3 regions of the Sporosarcina sp. FSL K6-1508 genome follow, and region 2 is predicted to be linked to each of the others. Evidence: riboswitches for the same ligand, from Rfam matches in the RefSeq annotation. Region 2 holds a riboswitch; each other region holds the start of a gene.
The links. A riboswitch is a leader RNA that binds a small molecule or an ion and turns the genes downstream of it on or off. The one in region 2 is predicted to bind cobalamin.
Positions count from the first base shown of each region.

Region 1: linked by a shared signal. The riboswitch ahead of MKZ11_RS04140 (hypothetical protein) and the one ahead of MKZ11_RS01490 (ABC transporter substrate-binding protein) in region 2 are both predicted to bind cobalamin.
Region 3: linked by a shared signal. The riboswitch ahead of mmgD (citrate synthase) and the one ahead of MKZ11_RS01490 (ABC transporter substrate-binding protein) in region 2 are both predicted to bind cobalamin.

Region 1 covers NZ_JBBOXF010000001.1:892,710-895,969, forward strand. Annotated here, with positions in the region: gene MKZ11_RS04130 (translation factor GTPase family protein) at 1-27, opposite strand, end outside; gene MKZ11_RS04135 (hypothetical protein) at 148-324, shown strand; gene MKZ11_RS04140 (hypothetical protein) at 1,556-1,783, opposite strand; cobalamin riboswitch at 2,050-2,244, opposite strand; gene MKZ11_RS04145 (MFS transporter) at 2,387-3,260, shown strand, end outside.
Region 2 covers NZ_JBBOXF010000001.1:360,997-364,256, reverse strand. Annotated here, with positions in the region: gene argS (arginine--tRNA ligase) at 1-349, shown strand, start outside; cobalamin riboswitch at 1,027-1,210, shown strand; gene MKZ11_RS01490 (ABC transporter substrate-binding protein) at 1,330-2,292, shown strand; gene MKZ11_RS01485 (FecCD family ABC transporter permease) at 2,285-3,260, shown strand, end outside.
Region 3 covers NZ_JBBOXF010000001.1:2,371,643-2,374,902, reverse strand. Annotated here, with positions in the region: gene MKZ11_RS11900 (bifunctional 2-methylcitrate dehydratase/aconitate hydratase) at 1-19, opposite strand, end outside; gene mmgD (citrate synthase) at 102-1,232, opposite strand; cobalamin riboswitch at 1,473-1,671, opposite strand; gene rpoN (RNA polymerase factor sigma-54) at 1,855-3,132, shown strand.

The DNA of each region.
Region 1 (3,260 bases), 530 kb from region 2:
TGCAAGTATGCCAATTGTTTTATACATGATGTCGCCCCTGTCTGTTTTTGGCTAATACCTTTAGTATAGCAAATCTGAATTGGGCGAATGACCTTAAATAGGTGGTATACTGTAAAGACAAATTTAGTACGGGGGAGGAATCAGATTTTGAAATATTCAAGAACGAAAATGGAGCAGCTTGTAAAGAATGATAAGGAGCTAGCGAAACGTCTGAAACAGATAATGGCTGAGCTTGACTTAGAGAAGAGTTTCGCGTTGAAAGCATTGTATCATGCGGATGTAAAAGATGGCGGGACACATCAGAGGAATTATCAGGAGCTGTAAATACGTTAAAAGCGTGGAAAGTCTATTATGACTGTCACGCTTTTTTTGATGCCTTTTTTACCTGATCATTTCCGGTTCGCTTTCGGCGAACTGTTCATGACATCTTTACCGAGAGGCAAGTGTGTGGCTAGGAATTGCAGTTCATTGCTCCTAGTTAATCCTGTTGCGAATAGTTGCCTGTCGCATCCCTACACATCAAGACATCTCGGTAATCATATAGAGGTCGTTCAATCCAAGCAATCCCAAAGTAATTGTACAAGAAGTGCCTATATATGTTGAATTAAAGAATCCTATTGAATCTGCTGCGGTGCTCAATAAGAAGAGAGTTGTAATTCGGGATGTGGATTGTAGAACGTTTGGCGCTTTGGGGATGCCTTTCGCTAGGTTGTTCATTATCGAGAGAACTGTCATTTTGAGATGTATATGGTGAGATTGTAAGGTGATTACTATTTGATACTATATAAATTGAAATAAAGAATTCCATTGAACCGCTACGACGCTAGGGGATGCCTCCTGCCATAAGCCAGATGAGGTTTTCTTTAACCTATCTGGAATAACTTCTTGACATTAACTGTATAATTTCTGCAAAGAACGCAGAGATTATACAAACCGAACTCTTCGTTGTTCGGTTGGCTACCCCTGTTAAGGCGCCTTCGCTCAGTATATATACCGGATTCAACATATATAATTATAGTCAAGAAATCCGCAATCTAGGTTGCGGATTTCTTCACAGCTAATAAAATGCGCTTTCTCACACAGACCATCCAGCGAAGGCGCGTCTTCGTGGTAGCCGGAGCGATAAGACTGAAAGGGATCTTCTTTCTGGCTTATCGCGGGAGGCATCCACAAAGCGTCGAAGCGGTATTAGCAGAATTTCTAATTCATTCCTCATGTATTGGAACAATCGTTGATCACATTCAATCTATTTATGGCACTCCAGGTTACAGGTCTCATCCACAAAAACGAAATGCAATTTCTCAACATAGACCACCCAGCGAAGGCGCGACTTCGTGGTAGCCGGAGCGATAAGACTGAAAGTGCTCTCCTTTCCGGCTTATCGCGGGAGGCATCCACAAAGCGTCGAAGCGGTATTAGCAGGAATTCTAATTTGCTCTAAGTACTAAGGCTTTTTCAGTGGCCTCCCAAAATCCCTTGTAAAGCGTATACGCTGTATTCATTTGTTCAACATATATAGTGTTGGATTCAGTTAGTTACTGGTTGTTTTTTTAGCTTAATCTTCTGGTGAACCGATTACTTCGTGTTTGATTTCATCGAATGCTTTTTGGAGGTTACATGAATAAAGTTTTTTTACCTCTTCGTTTATAGTCGTTATTTTTCCAATCTGATCTTCGTAATAAGAATAGGTTGAAGACAGTGATTGTGATTCGCTTATGATGAGGTTTGTCATTAAGACATGTTTGAATGCGTCCAGGTAATATTCTTTTGTTCCAAGTTCCATTGGCTAAAATCCCTTTCTATTATGGAAATAAAAAAAGCATCTTCCTCGTTACTCGTAAGGAAGATGCTAGTATGCGTAAATTTGTATGGTCGCTTGTTGCCGTAACGAATAATTCATAACCAGAAGAACACTATTGAAAGCATAGCGAAAGAAGAGGAATGGATTCCTCCTGTGTTTCTTTCCGATTACGTTTTCTCGTACGGCGGCTTTTACAAGTAATTGCTCGATCATAGCCGCACTTAACACCTCCTATCCGCGTAGGGTATTGGTGTGTACTGAAATAGGCAGGTCTCCTGGCTCATGATCATCGCGTTCTTTTCCCTTCCCATTACGAATTAGTAACAGTGGAATTAAAAAGATTGCTCCCATTTACAGTTGCGGGACAGCGTCGGTTTTTCACCGAACTTCCCATTTAAGCTTTCATACAAACGTAAAAAAGCACCTAATTTCTACACGTTATTCAGTTGTGCTTTTACTATAACATACATATCGTCCGACTTAACGCGATTGCTAAACAAGGGACATATTATTGGCCCTTTACCGCAAATTTGGACAAGAAAAGTTCTATCTACCTTACTATACTCAACTTAAGGGGGATAGAAAATGAACAGATTAAAAACAACAGATCCATATCGAGTTTACATTTTTACATGCTTCTTATCGCAATTGTTTTTCACATTTATATTTACGGTGAACCTGTTGTATCATGTGCAAACTGTAAAGCTTGATCCGCTACAACTCGTGTTAATAGGGACTGTTTTGGAGCTATCCGTTTTTCTTTTTGAGATTCCAACTGGAGTTGTTTCGGATTTGAAAAGCCGGAAGTTATCTATAATAATTGGGTATATTTTAATAGGAATCGGTTTTTTAATTGAAGGGGTATTTCCCTATTTTGTAACGGTGCTAGTGGCTCAAATCGCATGGGGGATTGGCTATACCTTTACTAGTGGCTCTCAGCAAGCCTGGATTGCGGATGAAATAGGGGAGGAACGTGCTTCGCAGGCATTTATAAAAGGAGCAAAGGCTGGAAACCTCGGCCAAGTCATAGCAATTCCGCTAAGTATTGCTATGGGCTTTTTCATGATTAACTTGCCAATCATTATCGGTGGGCTATGCATGGTTGGATTGGCCGTCTATTTAATGATTTTCATGAAAGAAGAAAACTTTAAACCATTAGATAAAGAAGAAAGAATATCTACATGGGAGAGTATGAAGGGAAATATGGGCAAAATTGTTTTCCATTCTAAAGCTAGTTTCATCATGCGAATGCTATTCCTTATCGCTTTAGTCGTTGGATTTTATAGCGAAGGTTTTGACCGTTTATGGATCTCACATTTTTTTGAAGGCTCAAATATATCAACGTTAACGGATGAAAAATTAGTCGTGATAATGGGGGGCATTCAATTTATTGTCGTGCTCGTTTCCTTTGCAGCACTCCACTTTTTGAATCGAAGTGCAATCCACCAGAATTTAAGAC
Region 2 (3,260 bases):
GCATGCACGGATTTCATCGATCTTGCGCCAAGCTAAAGAGAACGGAATGTCAGCATCTGTGGACAATGTTTCTTTATTACAAGCTGAAAAAGAATTGGAATTAATGAAGAAAATCGGGGACTTCCCACAAATAATCAGTGACGCAGCGAGACTCCGTTCTCCACACCGCGTTGCAACCTATATCCAAGAACTTGCTGCAACCTTCCACAGCTTCTATAACGCAGAAAAAGTATTGGATCCAGAGAACCGCGAATTGTCCGAAGCACGTCTAGCATTAATTACAATCACACGCACAACAATCGCAAATGCGCTGAAACTTATTGGTGTTTCTGCACCAGAAAAGATGTAATAAAATTGAACGCCCTACTTGAGAGATTGTTATCTCGCAAGTAGGGCGTTTTTCACATGCAGATATTCACTCTATATATGTTGAACAAATGAATACGACGTATGCTCTTTACAAGGGCTTTTGGAAGGCCGCTGAATAAGTCCAAATACCTGGAGTGAATTAGAAATCCTGCTAATACCGCTTCGACGCTTTGTGGATGCCTCCCGCGATAAGCCAGAAAGAAGACCACTTTCAGTCTTATCGCTCCGGCTACCACGAAGGCGCGCCTGCGCTGGATGGTCCATGTGAGAAAGAGCATTTCGTTAGCTGCGATGAAATCTGCAATCGGGAGTGCGTCTTTCTTTAATATAATTAGTATCAACTAGTAATCACCTTATAGTCTTGGCATATACAACTCAAAATCACTTTTCTCCTGATAATCAACGCCCTAGCGCAGGCGCGGCAAAGGGGTCGCCGAAGCCGTAAGACTGGATGCGAAGCGCTAATCCAGGCTTATGGCGGGAGGCATCCCCAAAGCGCCAAGCGATCTACAATCCACATCCCCTAATTACAACTCTTTCATTATTAAGCACCACAACAGATTCAACGGGATTCTTTAATTCAACATATCTAAATCTACAAATCTCCCTCGCTATCGACACATTGAAAATTTATAGTATACTGAATGTTGGACGAAAATACATACCAAACATAAAGGTGCCTCGTATTAAAGACGGGGTTAAAAGGGAAGCCGATTCAATGTCGGCGCGGTCCCGCCACTGTAAGTGTGAGCTAGTCGCAATTTGTCACTGGAAAAGTTCCGGGAAGACGCGATCAGCAATGAACACAAGCCAGGAGACCTGCCTTTATGGATCACACGTACCCTACGAGGATAGGATTGGTGAAAATCGGCGTCATTATACGTCTAGATTTTTACTCAGCTTATTCCTCCGTAGCAATTACGGGGGATTTTTATTTGGATTAAACAGGAGGAAAACAACATGAAGAAAATCTGGCAATTAGGGTTGACGGCTATCCTAGCAGTATTCCTACTCGCAGCATGTGGAACTGCAACACAAGACAAGCCGAAAGTGGAAGGAACACCGAAAAGTGAAGTGGTCACAGCCGAGTTCCCGTTGACACTCACGGACGCAGTCGGCAAAGAAATCACATTAGAAACGGCACCGGCAACAATCGTTTCGATGATACCGAGTAACACGGAAATTTTATTTGAACTAGGTCTTGCTGATGAAGTTGTCGGCGTAAACGATTATGATGATTATCCCGCGGAAGTAGCGGAAAAAGAGAAAATCGGCGGCCAGGAATTTAACGTCGAAAAAATCGTATCGATGAATCCTGAAATCGTTTTTGCGCATGAATCGGGACTTGGAAAGGGTGAAGCGGGACTGCAACAAATCCGTGACGCAGGAATTCCTGTCTTTGTTGTAAAAAATGCAGCAAACTTCGAAGAGACGTATACAACGATTGAAACAATCGGTCAAGCGACTGGCAAAACAGTAGAGGCAGAGAAAATCATTACGGACATGAAAGCAAAAGTAGAAGAAGTATTGGCGAAAACAGCAACAGTCGAAAACAAAAAGACAGTTTTTGTTGAAACATCACCAGCACCAGATATTTACACACCAGGTAAAAATACATTCATGGATCAGATGCTTGAAATGATTGGTGCTGAAAATATTGCTGCTGATAAGGAAAACTGGTTTATGATAGCTCCGGAAGAAATCGTTAACCGTAATCCCGATGTAATTATCGTGTTGTATGACTATATCGAAACGGCAGTTGCAGACGTTTATGCACGCCCAGGTTTCGATACGATTACGGCGATCAAAGAAAAAGCAGTTGTTCAAGTTCAAGAAAATATCACAAGTCGTACAGGTCCACGCCTAGCTGAAGGGCTTGAAGAAATAGCGAAAGCCATTTATCCTGAGGCTTTCGGTGAGTAAATCTAGCGTTGCCTACATCGTTTCCGCCGCTGCACTGATTGTGGCGGTATGGCTCGGTGTGTCGATTGGTTCTGTGAAAATACCGATCAGTACGTTATGGAATGCGGGAGCAGATGCAACAGCAACCAACATATTGTGGAAGATTCGTATGCCGCGTGTTGTGCTGGCCGGCCTAGTCGGTGCATCGCTCGCAATTTCCGGTGCGGCTTTTCAAGGGTTATTGAAAAATCCGCTTGCTGATCCCTACACCCTCGGAGTGTCATCCGGCGCCTCGGTCGGTGCTGTTATGACGCTCTTTTTTGGTATTTCCATTCCATTTCTAGGCACTTATACGCTTCCTATATTCAGCATGGTCGGCGCCGCATTAACAATGTTCTTGGTTCTTGGATTCGCACGCCTCGTTGACCGCGCGATGAGAATGGAAACAATTATTTTGACTGGAATCATTTTCGGTTCATTCCTCGGCTCTGTCTTGTCACTTATGATAGCGCTCACAGGGGAAGAGTTGCGCCAAATTATTGGTTGGCTACTCGGCAGCGTATCGATGCGGGGGTGGAATTATATTACGATGATTTTGCCATTCGTTATCGTAGGTTCATTCATGCTATGGCTAAATCGCCGTGAATTAAATGCGATGCTGTTTGGAGAAGAACGGGCACATCATCTAGGTGTCAATGTGAAGCGTCGTAAATTCAGCATCTTGATTGGCGGATCCATCCTTACAGGTTCTGCCGTCGCAGTATCCGGTACGATCGGTTTTGTCGGTCTAGTCGTTCCGCATATGACGCGGCTCCTATGGGGATCAGATCATCGTCATCTCCTTACACTATCGTTTATGAACGGTGCGACATTGCTCATCATTTGTGACTTGATTGCACGGACAATCATATCGCCAACTGAACTCCCAGTAGGCGTCATCACGGCATTTATCGGTGCGCCGGTCTTCGCTTTCATCTTCTACAAACAAC
Region 3 (3,260 bases), 2.0 Mb from region 2:
GTTCTTTCAATTTCAACATCTAACTCTTCCTTTCCGCTTTCAATTTGTTTAGAATAGTATCAAGTGATGCCTAGTGTATCGCTGTTGTGGTGAACGGCCAGTTACAACTCCCCAGTTGAATGATTGCTGTGTCGTTCGCCTATATAATGAACCCTTGGACGGTATAAACGATTATTTTCATGTTGTTCAATAACATGCGCACACAATCCTACTGTTCTCGAACCAAAAAAGATTGGTGTGTATAATGGGATTGGAATGCCCAGCATCCAATATACCGGTGCCGCGTAATAATCTAGATTTGGATAAAGTCCTTTCTCTCTTTCCATTATGGTTTCTCCCGCCTCACACATTCGGTAAAGGAGATCGTCACCCTTTAGCGCACATAACTCCTTTAAAGCATCCTTCATTACCAAGGCCCTTGGATCCATCTTTTTCATATAGACTCGATGACCAAACCCCATAATTTTCTCTTTATCACGTAAACGCTTTTCTAATATCAATTCAAATGCGTCAACAGAACCAGCCTCTAAAAGCATATTCATGACCGCTTCATTCGCTCCTCCATGTAAATAGCCCTTTAAAGAAGCAACCGCTCCAGTCAATGCACCATATAAATCCGAAAACGTCGAGGCAATTACCCTTGCGGTGAAGGTGGAATTTGGCATTTCGTGCTCGCTATAAAGTAGTAGCGACTGGTCAAAAATAGATTCTTCCAACTCTGTCGGTTTCCTCCCCGTAATCATATAAAGGAAATTAGCACTGTATGGCAATTCTTTCAACGGAAGGATTTGTTCCTCTTCCTGTAAAATGTGAAAGCTGTTCGCAATTATTTCCGGTATTTTTCCAAGTAACTCGTAAGCTCTTTTTTTATTGATAGCTAGAGTGTGCTGATCAATTTCCTTATCATAGCCCGCTAAAGCAGATATCCCAGTTCGCAATGCGTCCATTGGATGTGTCTCTTTAGGCAATGCTTGCAAAATCTTTGTGACACCTTCTGGCACACCATGCTCTTTTTTCAATTTATCTTCCACACCTGTTTTTTCAGTATCAGACGGCAAGGTATTTTCCATTAGCAAGTGGACAATATCAAGATACCCTTTTGTTTTTGAAAGCTCGATTAAATCGTATCCTTTGATAATAATCTGACCCAATTCCGTATCGAGCAGCGAAATGGATGTTTCAGTGGCAATCACGCCTTCAAGTCCTGGTAAAAATGTAAGTGTATTCGTCATACTATTTTCCCCCAATCTGAATGGTTATGACTCTGAGATTTGTAAACGCTTTCACTTCACCAAAAATTATCCTATTTGTATCTGTTCGCAGCGCTTCCCCTTATTTCTGACCATAAAAAAAACAACTTCATAAGAGAAGTTGTTAAAGAGCGCCAGAATCCCAACTAAAAGAAAGCCGCCTGCTAAAAATAGGCATAGCTCATCCGCGCGTCCTTAACACCCCCTATCCTCGTAGGTCAACATGTGTTATAAAAAGAGGCAGGTCTCCTGGCTAATGATCATTGCTATTCGTACCTTCCCACTTTTTTATAAAAAGCAGTGGTTTAAACGAAATCGCTCCCATTTACAGTTGCGGGACAGCGTCGGATTCTCACCGAACTTCCCTTTTAAGCAGACCAATACATCAGTATTAATCCGCACCTATTTTTACACATATTCAATTATCGAAATATCCCCTTGACTATAACACAAACTTTTAAATATTCCAATTCTTTATTCACATCTGATTTCTATTCCTATAGAATAGTATTAAAGACTATAGGAACTATCTATCTAGCGTAAGTTGATTATTCCCAGCGGTGCATCCGGCGTTATCACACAACTTCACAAGGGGGGAAAACAAATGCAACTTGTAATTGAACAACGGCAAGGACTCCATTTAACAATGACACCTGATTTGAGACAAGCCATTGAGATATTGCAGTATTCCACTTATGAGCTATACCAATACTTACAAGAAAAAGAGTTGGAAAACCCTTTAATCGAACTAGAGTCAGATGAGTATAAACAGAAATCTGATACATATTCAACACCTTCAAAATCAACTTTACTTCCTGTAGACTTTCTTGAAAGTAATGAGGGCGGAATGAAAATTGATTTGATGCAACAGGTAACATTCACATTTAAAGATGAACAAGACCGCAAACTCCTTAAATATCTTATTTATAATTTAGATGATAATGGCTATTTATACTTGGATGAGGAGAAAACATATAATTTGCAGGAGATTGAACGAGGTATTCATCTTCTTCAGAAAGTTGGTCCAACAGGAATTGGCGCGAGAAATTTAATAGAATGTCTCCAATTGCAAATTATATATGAGTACCCTGAGGAGATACTTGCAGAATGTTTGATTCTCAACCACTTGGATTTACTGGCAAACCACAAATGGAACGAAATCGCCTTTCGTATGAATCTATCGCTAGTTGAAGTAAAAGAAATTCATGAATTTATTAAAACACTTAACCCGAAACCATGCAGTCATATCTCGGACTTCAAAACAGAGTATTTGACCCCCGACATTGTTGTTGACTTTAAGGATGAAGAGATATCTTATCACTTAAATGATGGATATCTACCAAAAATTCAACTGAATAAAGAATATACGAACTTACTTAAAGAGAAAAGTACCACGTCGAAGTATCTTAACAGCCAATTCAATGACTATCAGCAGCTTCTAAACAGCATTGAACAGCGAAGAACAACAATTTTAAAAATAATGAAAGTGATTATTAAGAGACAAGAACAGTTTTTTAAAGATGGATTTGTCTCCCTGCAACCATTAACGCTAAAAGAAGTCGCAGAAGAGATTGGTATGCATGAGTCGACTATCAGCAGGGCAACGTCGAATAAAGTAATTCAAACACCTAAAGGCACTTTCTATTTTAAAACATTATTCACGTCAAAGTTGGAAACATCGGATGGAAACGCCATATCTCAAACGAAAGTGAAAGCCCTTCTGGAAAAGTTCATTGCCGAAGAAAATAAATCCAAACCACTTTCCGATCAAACGATCGCCAATTACTTCAATAGCACAGAAGGTATTATTATTTCTAGGCGTACGATAAGTAAATACAGAGAAGAACTAAGTATACCGACTTCAAGAATGCGTAAAAAGTAATTGGATAACCTTTCATTTTCTATCATTCAATATCAATTTATATATGTTGAACAAATGAATACGGCGTATGCGCTTTACAAAGGATTTTGGGAGGCCACTGAAAAGACCCCAATACTCGGAGTGAATTG